One region of the Arthrobacter sp. TB 23 genome, then DNA from elsewhere that is predicted to be linked to it. Evidence: predicted binding sites of a transcription regulator. Region 1 holds the regulator's gene; the other holds the start of a gene.
The links. Region 1 encodes HrcA, which represses chaperone genes, less so after heat shock. Its sites were predicted from a motif close to TTNGCACTCGNNNNNNNCGAGTGCNAA; they were not measured.
Positions count from the first base shown of each region.

Region 2: a site for HrcA is predicted at 3,728-3,754, ahead of groES (co-chaperone GroES). Genes of this name have one in related genera too.

Region 1 is NZ_ALPM01000063.1:100,934-108,205, reverse strand. It holds gene hemW (radical SAM family heme chaperone HemW) at 1-1,186, shown strand, start outside; gene B384_RS0108950 (DUF4870 domain-containing protein) at 1,191-1,622, opposite strand; gene B384_RS0108945 (DUF3097 family protein) at 1,710-2,576, opposite strand; gene hrcA (heat-inducible transcriptional repressor HrcA) at 2,727-3,740, shown strand; gene dnaJ (molecular chaperone DnaJ) at 3,847-4,974, shown strand; gene B384_RS0108930 (16S rRNA (uracil(1498)-N(3))-methyltransferase) at 4,977-5,732, shown strand; gene B384_RS0108925 (GerMN domain-containing protein) at 5,823-6,776, opposite strand; partial or broken gene B384_RS18400 (PhoH family protein) at 7,119-7,272, shown strand, end outside.
Region 2 is NZ_ALPM01000021.1:102,988-110,637, forward strand. It holds gene B384_RS0102485 (LacI family DNA-binding transcriptional regulator) at 1-35, shown strand, start outside; gene B384_RS0102490 (hypothetical protein) at 47-484, opposite strand; gene B384_RS0102495 (class I SAM-dependent methyltransferase) at 578-1,816, opposite strand; gene B384_RS0102500 (peptide chain release factor 3) at 1,818-3,443, opposite strand; gene groES (co-chaperone GroES) at 3,896-4,192, shown strand; gene groL (chaperonin GroEL) at 4,313-5,920, shown strand; gene guaB (IMP dehydrogenase) at 6,200-7,650, shown strand, end outside.

The DNA.
Region 1 (7,272 bases):
CCTGCTGCCGGAGCAGGCCGCCATCGGCAGCGCCGACCGGAAGCTGGGGCTCTACGTCCACATCCCGTTCTGCGCCGTGCGCTGCGGCTACTGCGACTTCAACACCTACACGGCCACTGAACTGGGTGGGGGCGCATCGCAAGACCGCTATGCCGCAACGGTCAGCGCTGAACTGGACCTCGCAGCCGGTGTCCTGACCGCTTCCGGCACCGCGCCACGCCAGCTATCGACAGTGTTCTTCGGCGGCGGCACTCCCACCCTCCTCCCCGCAGCCGATCTGGCGACGGTGCTGCGCACCGCCGTCGGGCACTGGGGGCTCGCGCCAGGCGCTGAAGTCACCACGGAGGCCAACCCCGATTCGGTCACGCCCGAGTCACTTGCGGTGCTGGCGCAGGCGGGTTTCACCAGGGTGTCGTTCGGGATGCAGTCGGCTGTTCCGCACGTGCTGAAGGTACTGGACCGCACCCATGCGCCCGAACGGGTGCCACTGGCCGTGCAATGGGCGCGGGAAGCCGGGCTGCGCGTCAGCCTTGACCTGATCTACGGCACCCCGGGGGAGTCCGCAGCCGACTGGCAGCAGACCCTTGACGCGGCGCTGTCCTACGGTCCGGACCACGTCTCTGCCTACGCACTGATCATCGAGGACGGCACCAAACTTGCGGCCCGGATCCGCCGTGGCGAGGTGCCCGACATCGACGACGACGATCACGCCGAGAAGTACGCCCTGGCCGAACGCGCGATGGCAGCCGCCGGACTCGGATGGTACGAGGTAAGCAACTGGGCCCGCACACCTGCGGACGAGTGCAGGCATAATCTTGCCTACTGGCGTGGCGACGACTGGTGGGGAGCTGGTCCCGGCGCGCACTCGCATCTGGGCGGTGTGCGCTGGTGGAATGTGAAGCACCCGACCGCCTACGCCCAGCGCCTCTCAACCGGAGTGTCACCGGCCGCTGGCCGCGAAATCCTGGACGCGGAGACCCGCTACACCGAGGACGTGATGCTTCGCGCCAGGCTGCGCGAGGGTCTACCAACCCGGGTGCTGCACCCAGGGGGGCGGCTCGCCGTCGCCGGATTGATTGCTGATGAACTGATCGTTGCAGCGGAGGCCTTCGCCGGAACGATCACGCTCACTGGCAAGGGCCGGTTGCTCGCCGACGCGGTCGTCCGCAGGCTACTACCCGACTAGGTTCCTAACGGAAGAGCCGCAGGTTGAACGCGTACCGGTAGGGGCGGCCACGGTTGACCTGGATCCCGGCAATGACCGAGGATACGGCGATTGCCACCCAGATCAGGGCGTTGACGACGGCGAACATGCCGCCGACCGCTGGCAAGAGGGAGAGCAGCCAGGCCACGAACGCCAACACCGTCGGCGGGAAGGTGAAGTTGAACGCCTCCCGCGCTTCCTGGGCGGTGAAAGGTCCCCGGTTCTTGAAAATCAGCAGGATGAGCAGCGACGGAATGAAACCGAGGATTCCCCCGAAGTGCGACAGGGTTGCCCACTGCCGGTCTTCCGTCGCGGTCAGAGGCAAGGCATTCGCCGGGGCACCCTCAAAAGCGGATCGGGGCTGGCCGTGGCCGTCCTCGGATCCGTGGTTTCCGTGCTGGTCGGCGGGGTTAGACAACTGAACATCCTCTATTGCTTCGGGGCAGCCTTGATCAGGAGCCTTCCTATCTAGGATACTTCGTCGCCAGCAAACGTGCACTGGGGCTTAAATTGTCGCGTCGAAATCTCCGGGAGGGGTCAAAAAATCGATCACTTCTTCGACCCGCCCGAGCAGCGACGGCTCAAGGTCGGAGTAACTATTGACGCACCCCAGCAACCGCTTCCAGCCATGTGCCACCGCTGCCTTGTCGGCGTTCGGCCAGCCGAGACCGGCGAGTATTCCGGTCTTCCAGTCCTGGCCCCGTGGTACCACCGGCCACGCGGTGAGCCCGACGGCCGCCGGCTTGATTGCCTGCCACACATCGACATACGGGTGTCCCACCACCAGGACGTTGGCGGCGGCTCCCGGAACCTTCATGGCTTCCTGGGCGATGCGCTGTTCCTTCGACCCCGCTACCAGATGGTCGACGAGGATACCGAGCCGGCGGTTCGGTCCAGGACTAAAGGTGCGGATCATCCCGGCAAGGTCGTCAACGCCGTGCAGCGGCTCGACGACGATCCCCTCAAGACGCAGATCGTCGCCCCACACTTTTTCGATCAGCTCAGCATCGTGCTGTCCCTCCACCCAGATCCTGCTGGCCCGGGCGGTCCTCGCGCGGGCGCCCTCCACTTTGACCGATCCCGACGCCGTCACCTTGCGGGCTGGCGCTGGTGGTGCCAGCGCGGGTGCCACCACCTCAACGGGCCCGCCGTCGACGTGGAACCCGAACCCGAGCGGGAAAGTCTTGAGTCTGCCGCGCCGGTCCTCGAGCACCATGACGTGCATGCCACCAGATTTCTCCACCCGGACCACCGCGCCAACGTACCCGCTCCGCACATCCTCCAGAACCAGGCCCCGGCTGACCGGAACCTTTGGCAGGGAAACCTGGCGGGGGGCTGAGATGTCCTGGGCGCCCCATTCATAACTGGACAAAATTGTTGCTCACTTCCCGACTCGCCGCTGGACGGTCCGGCCAGGGATTTTCAATGCTAACAATCCCTTCGAACGTACTAGACTTGGCACTTGGGCGTGTCGAGTGCCAGATCTGCCGGAAGAGACAGTAAACGTGTGCGGAGGTGAAAAGTGAGCGAACCACGCAGACTCGAAGTGTTGCGTGCCATCGTCGAGGACTATGTGCATTCCCGCGAGCCTGTGGGCTCCAAAGCACTCGTGGAGCGGCATCAGCTGGGGGTATCATCGGCCACCATCCGTAATGATATGGCTGTCCTGGAAGAAGAGGGGCTGATCACCGCGCCCCACACCAGCTCGGGTCGCATCCCCACCGACAAGGGCTACCGACTGTTCGTCGACCAGATTTCCGAGGTCAAGCCTCTGTCTGCTGCCGAAAAGCGCGCCATCCAGGCGCTCCTGGAGGAGGCAGAGGATCTCGACGACGTCATGGACCGGACAGTGCGGCTGCTCTCCCACCTGACCAATCAGGTGGCGGTGGTCCAATACCCACATCTGGGTAGCGCAGCCGTCCGGCACCTGGAGTTCGTCCTACTGGCGCCCAACCAGGTTCTGGTGGTGCTCATAGCGACCAACGGAACAGTCCAGCAGCGGGTTGTCCCGCTGCCCGAACCGGTGCCCGAATCATCCCTCGCCGAGCTTCGGCAGCACTTCCTCGGTTCCGTCGCCGGCACCAAGCTGGCGTCCCTTCCGCAGGAACTCGCACTCGCCGTGGGAGCCCTGTCGTTCCAGCAGCGCAGGGCGGGCACCGTGCTGGCGCGGGCGCTCGAACAGTTGGCTGGCATCAACCGGGATGACCGGATTGTGATGGCTGGTACAGCCAACCTGGCCCGATCCACCGTAGACTTTCCTCTGAGCATCGGGCCGGTGCTCGAGGCCCTGGAGGAGCAGGTAGTAATGCTTCGCCTGCTTTCCGAAATGAAGCAGGATGCGTTTGGCGTCTCGGTGCGGATCGGCCGGGAGAACCCGCACGGCGGCCTCGCTGAAGCCTCGGTGATTGCCACCGGATACGGTCCCGACTCGTTGGCCAAGGTAGGAGTCCTTGGGCCAACCCGAATGGACTACCCGACGTCGATGTCGGCGGTGCGGGCGGTAGCCCGGTACCTATCGCGGATCCTGACGGACTAACCCTGACGTAACCGCATCAGCGAACTTGTTGTAGAAACAGTCGACCCCATACCGGCAGGGCACCAAGCCCTGCACCGGTCAGTGACATAGGAAGTGAAGTGCAGGAGTGAGTAATCACTATGAAGTCCTCGGTGTGAACCGCGATGCGAGCGGCGAGGAAATCAAGAAGGCCTACCGCAAGCTCGCGCGAAAGCTGCACCCGGACGTCAACTCCGGGCCGGATGCCTCTGAAGAGTTCAAATTGGTCACCCGTGCCTACGAGGTGCTCTCGGACCCGCAGAAACGGCGCGTGTATGACACGACCGGCAACGAGAACGGGACCGACAACGGATTCGGCGGCGGACACGCAGGGCCGGGCTTCGCCTTCCAGGACATCTTCGAAACATTCTTCGGTGGCGGTGGTGCCAGCGGCCCGCCGTCGCGCACCCGTCGCGGCCAGGACGCCCTGATCGCCGTGCGGATCGACCTGGTCGACGCAGTCTTCGGGATCAACAAAAAGATCGACGTCGATACCGCAGCAGTGTGTCCCACCTGCGACGGGTCCTGCTGCCAGCCCGGCACTTCCCCCCGAACCTGCGACATTTGCGGCGGGTCGGGTCAGGTGCAGCGTGCGGTGCGGTCCATTCTGGGCCAGGTCATGACCAGTGCCACGTGTGGCACCTGCCAGGGGTACGGCACAGTCATCCCGAACCCCTGTAACGAATGCAACGGCGACGGTCGGGTGCGTAGCCGTCGGAGCCTCACCATCAAGGTGCCCGCAGGCGTGTCGACCGGCACCCGCATTCAACTGGGGGGCCAGGGCGAGGCCGGTATGGCCGGCGGACCGCAGGGCGACCTCTATGTGGAGATCCGGGTTAACCCGGATCCCTCCTTCCTCCGTGAGGGTGACGACCTCCACGTCACCCTCAGCGTGCCGATGACCGCCGCCGCCCTGGGCACCACCGTGAACCTCGCCTCCTTCGACGGCGACCAGGAACTGGGGATCAAAGCAGGCACGCAGTCGGGCGAGATCGTGACTCTTCGCGGACTTGGCGTAACCCACCTCCGCGGGTACGGGCGTGGTGACCTCAAGGTGCACCTGAACGTCGAGACTCCGCGCAACGTTGACCAGGCGCAGGAAGAGCTGCTGCGCAAACTTGCCGAACTCCGCGGCGAGGAATTTGTTGAGGGTCAGCTGGCCAGCAGCGGTTCAGGGGTGTTCGCGAAGTTGCGGGAGCGGTTGGGTAATCTCTAGGGGTGAGCAACGCACTCTACTTCGGAGACCCTGAGGCGCTGGCTGCTGTCCTCCCCGGAGCCAGTTTCACCCTCACCGGGGCCGAGGCCCGGCACGCGGCGACCGTCAAACGGCTGGCAGCCGGCGAGACGATTGACGTCGCCGACGGCCGCGGGCGTAGAATCGTCGGCGTGGTCACGGCCAGCGCCGGGCAGGAAGTCACCCTCGAGGTGCGAACAGTGATTGACGAGCCGGCCCCCGCCTGCCGTCTCATCCTGGTGCAGGCACTGGCCAAGGGGGACCGGGATGAACTGGCGGTCGAGGCCGCCACTGAACTCGGCGTCGATGCGGTTATTCCCTGGCAGGCGGATCGAAGTATTGTCCGTTGGCGCGCCGACAAGGCGCTCAAAGGGCAGCGAAAATGGGAATCCACGGTGTGGGGAGCCGCCAAACAGTCACGGCGTGCCACCCTCCCCGAGGTGCTGCCATTGCACGACAGCGGGTCTCTGGCAGCCTGGCTTGCCGGCGTGGACCTCGCTCTGATCCTCCACGAGGACGCTGAAACTGGGGTTGGGGCACTGGTTGGGCCACAGGCCGACACCCCGCCCACCAGCATTGCAGTGGTGGTCGGCCCCGAGGGGGGCATCAGCGGGCAGGAGCTGGAGCTGTTCGTGTCGAACGGTGCGCATCCGGCCAGGCTCGGCGGCCAGGTGCTGCGCTCCTCCACCGCCGGACCCGCCGCCCTTGCGGTCCTGAGCCAACTGCTGGGCCGCTGGTAGCCGGTTCAGTTCCGTGCTCACCCGGGAATAAGGTCCCGTGCTCACCCGGGAATAGCAAGCCCCGGGAAGGAAAGCAGGAGGCTCAGCTGCCTACTGCACCGTGACGCGCTTGGTGTCGGTATCGAGTTCACGGTTCTCCTGGACGCCCTGCGGACGGTCGAAGACGCTGATCTCGTATTCACCGGGCACCAGGGCGATCGTGAACTCGAAGAGTCCGGGGGAACTGGCGCTGGCGTCCAGTCCCACCGTTCCAGTGCGGTACGATTCCAGCTCATCGCCGACCACCTCGTCGATCCGCCAGTGCAGGACCGCGTTCTCCGTCATTCCGCTGCCTGACACGGTGATCGTCGGCTGGTCGCGGACCGCCCCATGCTGGGGTTCGATGATCCAGATCGGAGCCATCAACGCCGAGTCCCGCTGCAACGGGCCACCGAGTTCGATGTGGCCGAAAGCATTGAACCCCGCCGCTCCGTCCACCAGGACGACGACGCGGCTGGGGTCACCGCCCGAGACCAGGCCCGCGTTGGCCGCCGCCGCTGTGGCTGTGTATACGAGCTGCTGGATGGCACGATAGGCGGCACCCTGGTCGAGCTGCGCATCGAAGGCCTCGGCCGAGATATCGACCGTAATAACGTTGTCGGGGGAGATTGATGCGCTGACAGACTCGGCGGGGGACCACGACCCAAAGTAGTCGGGATCGATTGGTGAGTTGGCGGTCATCGCCTGGACCGCCGCCGCGATTGGGTCACCACCGTTCCCGCCGTCCAGGAACTCCCGGTAGAGCTGGATGCTTCCGTCGTTGTCTCCCATCCAGTAGACGGGGAGCAGGTTGCGCAGGGTAGCGGATTCCGTCACTGCGGAGTGCTCTGCCGACGCTGGGCCAGCTGACGTGTTTGGTTGTCCAGAAAGCGAGGCCGTCGCATCATCGCCGGGGACCGGTGTGCAGCCACCCAGGCCCAGACCAGCGAGGACGATTAGCGCGGTGACCGAGAGAGCGCGTCCAGGCCGGCGCCGGGCAGCATCGCGTTGAAAGGACCACTCCATTCGCGTCCTGTCCTTTCGCTGTACCACTCGGCCGGATTGGTGCGCCGCCGAGTAATGCACTCAAAGCAACGTTTCCAGCTTCGCATATGGCAACAGGCCCCGAACGGGGTTTAGCCAAGTCGTCGCCGGACTGAGACAGGATTGAAACCGGGCCGTTGCCCAGATGAGATCATCTGCTTCCTGGGCGCGCGGAGACGCCGTAAAACCTCCGGTTCCGTCGACGGCGGAATCCGGCGGCCGGGGACGGCCGCCGGGCAGGGACGTAACGTAAGATTAGTCAAGGGGCGGTATGCCGTCACCAACCGATTCAAGGAGAGATGGAAGGCCGCGAGGGCCGATTATATGACCGATTCTTCAGTTGGCATCAGCGCAGTGGGCTTGGACACGAAGGTGGTCCACTTCGATTCGACGGAACAAATGGTTCAAGCGCTTGGAACCAACGATGAGGCGCTCAGGCTGATCGAGAGCACTTTCGTGGGGGTCAATCTTCACGTCC
Region 2 (7,650 bases), on a different contig from region 1:
TGGAGACGTCAGTGATGTGGCGGGGATCGGCCTAGGCAGCCGGGCGTTACCCCCGCAGCCGTCGTCGGGCCTGTCTGATTGCCTCGGTACACTGGCGGATCCCGCCAGCGCAGTAATATATGTCTTCCCGATAGCGCCGCCGCACCCAGCGCAGCAGCCGGTCCGTCAGACTGACCTGAGTGCGCGCATCGCTGGGATTGGTCATCAGCCACCGGCTGTCGAGAAAACCCGGCAGGCAGTAGATCAGATCGTGGGCGTCGAACAGCCGCAGGAAGGCACCGTTCGGTTGAAACTCACGTTCGGCAGCGAGAATGATTCCGGATTCCGGCCCTAGCAGCACCGTAGCGTCCACTGACTCAAGGTAATGGCACAGGTGGGCCATCACCCGGTAGTACCGCGCGCCGACGACATGACTGCGGCCCGCACTTTCGTCCGCCAGGAACGAACGCAGAATGACATCTATCCGTGGGGTTTTTGCTTCCATGAGCAGACTCTTCCACCCGCCACCGACACTTTCCGGCGACGACGACGCCGACGCCGACGACGGCGAGTGGCTACGCGGGAGCAGCTGACGCCGTCAGGCGGTGACGGGCTCGACGACGATCGCCACCCGATCCTCACCGATCCGGGTGAGGACCAGCGTGGCCTTCTTTTTCCCGGCGGATTTACGGGCCTTCCCCGACCCGGCGAGGAGCTGCTTGCGAAGTTCTTCGGGGGTCACCGAGGTGCCGCGTTTCTTGATGTCCAGCACGCCGATGCCGTTCTCACGGACCCACGTCCGGAGGGCCTTGACGTTATACGGCATCACGCTCAACACCTTGTAGGCGCGGGCGAACGGAGTTTCCTGCAGGTTCGGGGCGCAGATGTACGCGATCCGCGGATCCAGCAGGTGGCCATCCAGTTGACGTGCGACGTCCGCCACCAGCCCGGCGCGGATCACCGCGCCGTCCGGCTCGTACAGGTACCCTTCGGGGGCGCCGATCGGCGGGCGGGTTCCGTCGTCGAAATCGGCTGCACTGGTGAGCTCCGCGGCACCGTGGGAGCTAATCACCAGCGCGGAACGGCGCACGTCGGGGCGCTTCAGGGAGTTGAACCAGAGTGACACCTCGGTGACGTCCCCATCGACGGACACCCACTGCGCCTCGCACCCGGCGGGCACCGCCTCGTGGGGGATGCCCGGGCCTAGCTTCACCCCGACTGGGGTCCCTTCGTCGGCGAGCCGCTCGACGAAGGACAGGGGAGGGGAAAATGCCTCCGGGTCAAAGATCCGGGTGGTGCCCGAGGTGCTGGTGGTGCGGCGGGCGGGGTCCAGCCAGACGCCGTCGTACCCGGTGAGGTCGAACGACTCCGCATCGCCACCCACCACAGTCGCATTGGGCCAGGGCATCAAGTTCATGGTTGCGGCGGCGGCGGTCGTCTCGTCGATCTCCACGGCAGTGACCCGGCGGTCCAGGCTGGCCAGGGCGATCGCGTCAGCACCAATCCCGCAGCCCAGGTCGGCGACCCGTTCGAGGCCAGCCGTGACAAAGCGTTCAGCATGATGGGCAGCCACACCGAGGCGGGTGGCCTGTTCCAGACCGGCGGCGGTGAACAGCATGCGGGCTGCGAACGGCCCAAACTTCGTTTCCGCCTTGGATCGCAACCGGGACTGGGTCAGAGCGGCCGAGATGACCACCGGGTCGTGCCCTGCCCGGCGCAGCGAGGTGCTCAGGCGCATCGTGTCGGCTTCGTTGTACGGAGCCAGGGAGTTCAACAGTTCCCAGCCCGCAGGGGTCAGGAGCGGCGCGATCAGGTCAGTCGCGGCGTCGGAGGCCATCTCAGTAGCCTCGGGCGTCCCCGGCATCGGTGCCGATGGTGCTCAGCGATATCTCGGGGGAATTCTTCTCGACCCGACGCAGCGCCCAGATGTCGTTGAACAGGGCCAGATACTCGCCGTCGGACCGGACCAGCACCTCTGTGCCACGGATAGCGCTGAGGGCTGCCTGCGCGTCGTGGGTGGTGAGCCGGGCCAGCGAATAGGGGAGCGGCTCCATTCGCATCGGTGCGCCGAAATCGTGCTCCATCCGGTCGGCCACCACCTCGAACTGCATCGGCCCGACGGCGGCCAGCACCGGTGCCTGATCGCCACGAAGATCCGAGCGCAGCACCTGAATGATTCCCTCATGGCCCAGCTGTTCAATCCCGCGCCGGAACTGCTTGAAGCGGCCGGCATCCTTGGATCTGGCCACCCGGAAGTGCTCGGGGCTGAACAGGGGAATCGGCGGAAACTCCACCGGCTCCTCGATATAGAGGCTGTCGCCCATCCGCAGCGCCGATGCATTGACGAGCCCGACGACGTCGCCCGGCCAGGCCTCGTCAATCACCTCTCGTTCACGGCCGAAGAGCTGCTGGGCGTACTTGGTGGCGAAGGTCTTGCCGGAGTTGGCGTGGGTGACCACCATGCCGCGTTCAAACACGCCGGAGCAGACCCTGATGAATGCGACGTGGTCGCGGTGCGCGCGGTTCATGCCGGCCTGGACCTTGAAGACAAATCCCGAGAAAGGAGCATCGACCGGACGGGGGTTGCCGTCGACGTCCTTGCGGGGACCGGCGGCTGGTGCCAGGTCGACCAGGGCGTCCAGGATGTGCTGGACGCCAAAGTTCAGAACTGCTGACGAGAACAACACCGGGGTGCCCGTACCGGCGTGGAAGCTTTCCAGATCGAACGGCTGGTTCGACTCGATGACCAGCGACGCTTCGTCGAGGGCGTCCGTCCAGGCGTCGCCCTCCTGTGCCAAGGCTTCGGCTGGGCTCAGGTGCTCTTCGACGGCAAGGGAAGCACCGGCGTTCTTGCGGGTGAAACGAACAAACTCGTCACGCTTGAGGTCCCACACGCCGCGGAAGTCGCCGGCGAAACCCACGGCCCAGGTCAGCGGCATCGGAATCAGCCCGGTGCGCTCGGTGATTTCGTCCATGAGTGCCAAAGCATCCAGCCCGGGTCGGTCCCATTTGTTGATCACCGTGATGATGGGAATGTTGCGTTGCCGACAGACCTCGAACAGCTTCATGGTCTGGGTCTCAAGGCCCTTTGCCGCGTCGATCAGCATGACCGCGCAGTCCACTGCGGCCAGCACCCGGTACGTGTCCTCAGAGAAGTCCGAGTGGCCGGGGGTGTCCAGCAGGTTGATGACCGTGTCCCGGTAGGAGAACTGCAGCGCCGTGGAGCTGATGGAAATGCCGCGGTCCTTCTCCATCTGCATCCAGTCGGATACAGTCTCCCGGCGGTTCTCCTTGCCGTTGGTGGCACCGGCCGTGCCGATCACGCGGGCGTGAAGGGCCAAGGCTTCGGTCAGGGTCGATTTGCCGGCATCGGGGTGAGAAATGACGGCGAATGTACGACGGCGGGACGCCTCCTGGGCGATGCCAGTGTGGCGCTGGGTGGAGGCCTGTACCTGCTGGGTCACGAAACTGCTTTCGAAAGTGGTGGGAATGCCATTGCTGGCCAGTTCCCCAGTCTACTGGGCGGAGTCTAACGGCGTCGAAGCGCGGTCGGAGCACGGATGCAGCACAGTTGCTCAGTGGCAGCCCGGACTCGCTGTGGTCGGGGGCTTGCTGCTGCGGCGGGGGCTCAACCAGTGGGTCCACGTGGCGGCCTTCGCTGCAGTAGTCGCTGGCCTGGCCGCTGCACCCCTGGAAACGAATCCCTGGGATAAACCGGTCGGAAACCGGGCTGCGCTGGCAGCGCAATCTGGCACTCGCCTTGACCGAGTGCTAACCAATGCATAAAGTCAGACTTGGCACTCTCACCATGAGGGTGCTAACTCCTTCAGGGAAGCGTGAGCCGGCACCGCGACGACGGTCAGCGCCATCCGAAGGCCTTAATTCCATTTGTCACCCAAGCGAAGGAGAGGTCCGCGTGCCGGTCTCTATTAAGCCTCTTGAGGATCGTATTGTTGTCCGCCCACTGGAAGCCGAGCAGACCACTGCCTCGGGTCTGGTAATCCCGGATACTGCCAAGGAAAAGCCCCAGGAGGGCGAAGTTGTTGCAGTAGGCCCAGGCCGCGTTGACGATAACGGAAACCGCGTGCCTGTAGATGTAGCCGAAGGCGACATTGTCATCTACTCGAAGTACGGCGGAACCGAAGTCAAGCACGCCGGCGCAGAGTACCTCGTACTCTCAGCCCGCGACGTTCTGGCGATCGTCGTTAAGTAGTTTTCACTCGAGAGAACCCCGGCCACACAGGCCGGGGTTCTCTCGTCGGTGCGTGAATACGTACCAAGAACCACCAGGTTTTTCACAAGCAGTATTTGCACAATGGAAGAGGAACACATCATGGCAAAGCAGTTGAAGTTTGACGACGCTGCACGCCGCGCACTGGAAGCGGGAGTCAACAAGTTGGCTGACACCGTCAAGGTGACGCTCGGCCCCCGCGGCCGCAACGTCGTGCTGGACAAGAAGTGGGGCGCCCCCACCATCACCAACGACGGCGTGACCATCGCCCGCGAAATCGAACTGGACGATCCGTTCGAGAACCTTGGTGCTCAGTTCGCCAAGGAAGTGGCCACCAAGACCAACGACATCGCCGGTGACGGCACCACCACCGCGACGGTGCTGGCACAGGCACTGGTCACCGAAGGCCTGCGGAATGTCGCAGCCGGCGCTGCCCCATCGCAGCTGAAGCGTGGCATTGAGGTCTCCATCGAGGCCGTTGCTGCCCGCCTGCTCGAGAATGCCCGCGAAGTTGTCGGTCAGCAGACCGCCAGCGTCGCCTCCATCTCCGCCCAGAGCTCAGAGGTCGGCGAGCTCATCGCTGAAGCCTTCGAGAAGGTCGGCAAGGATGGCGTTATCACCATCGAGGAGTCCTCCAGCACCCAGACCGAACTCGTGCTCACCGAGGGCATGCAGTTCGACAAGGGCTTCCTCAGCCCCTACTTCATCACCGACGCCGAACGCCAGGAAGCAGTGCTCGAAGACGCACTGATCCTGATCAACTCCGGCAAAATCTCCTCGCTGCAGGAATTCCTGCCGCTGCTGGAGAAGGCGCTGCAGGCCGGCAAGCCCCTCTTCATCATTGCTGAGGATATTGACGGCGAAGCGTTGTCCACCCTGGTAGTCAACAAGATCCGCGGCACCCTGAACGTGGTTGCCGTCAAGGCGCCAGGCTTCGGCGACCGTCGCAAGGCAATGCTGCAGGACATCGCCACGCTGACCGGTGCCCAGGTTGTTTCACCGGACCTCGGCCTCAAGCTGGACCAGGTAGGCCTTGAGGTGCTGGGTTCCGCTCGCCGGATCACCGTTACCAAGGACACCACCACGATCGTTGACGGCATCGGCAGCGAGTCCGATGTTGCGGACCGCGTAGCCCAGATCCGTGCCGAGGTTGAGCGCACCGATTCTGATTGGGACCGCGAGAAGCTTCAGGAACGCCTGGCCAAGCTGGCCGGCGGCATCGGAGTCATCAAGGTTGGCGCAGCCACCGAGGTTGAGCTCAAGGAAAAGAAGCACCGCATTGAGGACGCCGTGTCAGCGACACGTGCAGCTCTCGATGAGGGCATTGTTGCCGGCGGCGGCGCCGCACTGATCCACGCCTCGAAGGCGCTGGACACTGACGCCTCGGTACTCGCCCTCGAAGGCGACGCCGCAACCGCAATCAACCTGGTGCGACGCGCCTTGGCCCAGCCACTGCGCTGGATCGCTGAGAACGCTGGCCACGAAGGCTACGTTGTGGTGCACCGCGTCGAGGAACTCGAGCCCGGACACGGCTTCAACGCTGTCACCGGTGACTACGAGAACCTCATCGACGCCGGCATCATCGACCCCGTCAAGGTGACCCGTTCAGCACTCCGGAACGCGGCCTCGATCGCGGCCCTGATTCTCACCACCGAAACACTTGTGGTCGAGAAGCCAGAGAGCGACGACGAAGAAGGTCACAGCCACTAGTCCCCTCAAGGGCTAGACAGACCTGACAGCACCCCCGGTCCTCGGACCGGGGGTGCTGCCATCTGGTGGGCAGTTCTCCCTATCCACTCCAGCTCCTACTACCGAGTGATAACCCACCAGATTGATGCTCTGCTCCATTCCTGATCGATCCGGGCTGTGTCGAATCGCACGCTCCCGGAATAGGGTGCACCCGGCAATCGTTTTAGGATGAGAGTCTGGCAATTCGAATATCCCTCGGCCAGCTTCTACCCACAGACCATCTGAGAAAGAGGCGACGCAGTGACCCAGCCGTCCCAGCGCAACGAAACCCATGACCCATTCGGATTCGTTGGCCTGACGTACGACGACGTCCTGCTCCTGCCCGGCCTCACCGATGTGATCCCGTCCGAGGCTGACACCAGTTCGCGCGTTTCCAAGCGCATCACCGTTCAAACCCCGCTGTTGTCCTCGGCAATGGACACCGTCACCGAGGCACGCATGGCCGTGGCAATGGCCCGCCAGGGCGGCCTCGGCGTGATCCACCGGAACCTGTCGATCCAGGACCAGGCGGAGCAGGTGGACCGGGTCAAGCGCAGCGAGTCCGGCATGATCGCTCATCCGGTCACCATCGGACCCGATGCCACCCTTGCTGAGCTGGACGAACTATGCGGCCACTATCGGGTGTCGGGTCTTCCCGTCGTCGACGACGCCGGGCATCTGCTCGGCATCGTCACCAATCGTGATACCCGATTCGTCTCCGAACATGAGTGGCCACACCGCCTGGTGCGCGCGGTCATGACTCCCATGCCGCTGGTGACCGGGCAGGTCGGAATCAGTGGTGAGGACGCGATCGGGCTGCTGGCCAAGAACAAAATTGAAAAGCTTCCGCTCGTCGACGGAGAAGGCATCCTTCGAGGACTGATAACTGTTAAGGACTTTACAAAAGCCGAGCAGTATCCGCTCTCCACGAAGGACGACGAAGGCCGGCTGCGCGTCGGCGCCGCTATCGGCTTCTTCGGTGATGGCTGGGATCGCGCCATGGCCCTCGTGGACGCCGGAGTTGACGCCCTGTTCGTTGACACCGCCAACGGGCACAGTGCCGGTGTCCTCGAGATGATTGCCCGGCTCAAAGCCGAACGATCAGTGGCTCACGTCGACATCATCGGTGGCCAGGCAGCAACACGGGACGGCGCCCAGGCGCTGATCGACGCCGGCGCCGACGGTATCAAGGTCGGGGTAGGCCCCGGATCCATCTGCACCACTCGAGTGGTGGCGGGCGTTGGCGTACCCCAGGTGACCGCCATCTATGAATCAGCCAAGGCTGCCATCCCGGCAGGGGTGCCCGTGATCGCCGACGGCGGACTCCAGTACTCGGGCGACATCGGCAAGGCGCTGGTCGCCGGCGCCGACACCGTCATGCTCGGCTCGCTGCTGGCCGGCTCGGCCGAAGCCCCTGGCGAACTGATCTTCGTGAACGGCAAGCAGTACAAGACCTACCGTGGCATGGGTTCCCTCGGCGCCATGCAGACCCGCGGAAAGAATACGTCCTACTCGAAGGACCGCTACTTCCAGGCCGACGTCACAGGGGACGACAAGCTGATCCCCGAAGGCGTCGAAGGCCGCGTTGCCTACCGCGGACCGCTCGAGTCCGTCGCCTACCAACTGGTCGGGGGACTGCGTCAGACCATGTTCTACACGGGTGCCCGCACCATCGGAGAGCTGAAGGCAAAGGGCAAGTTTGTCCGTATCAC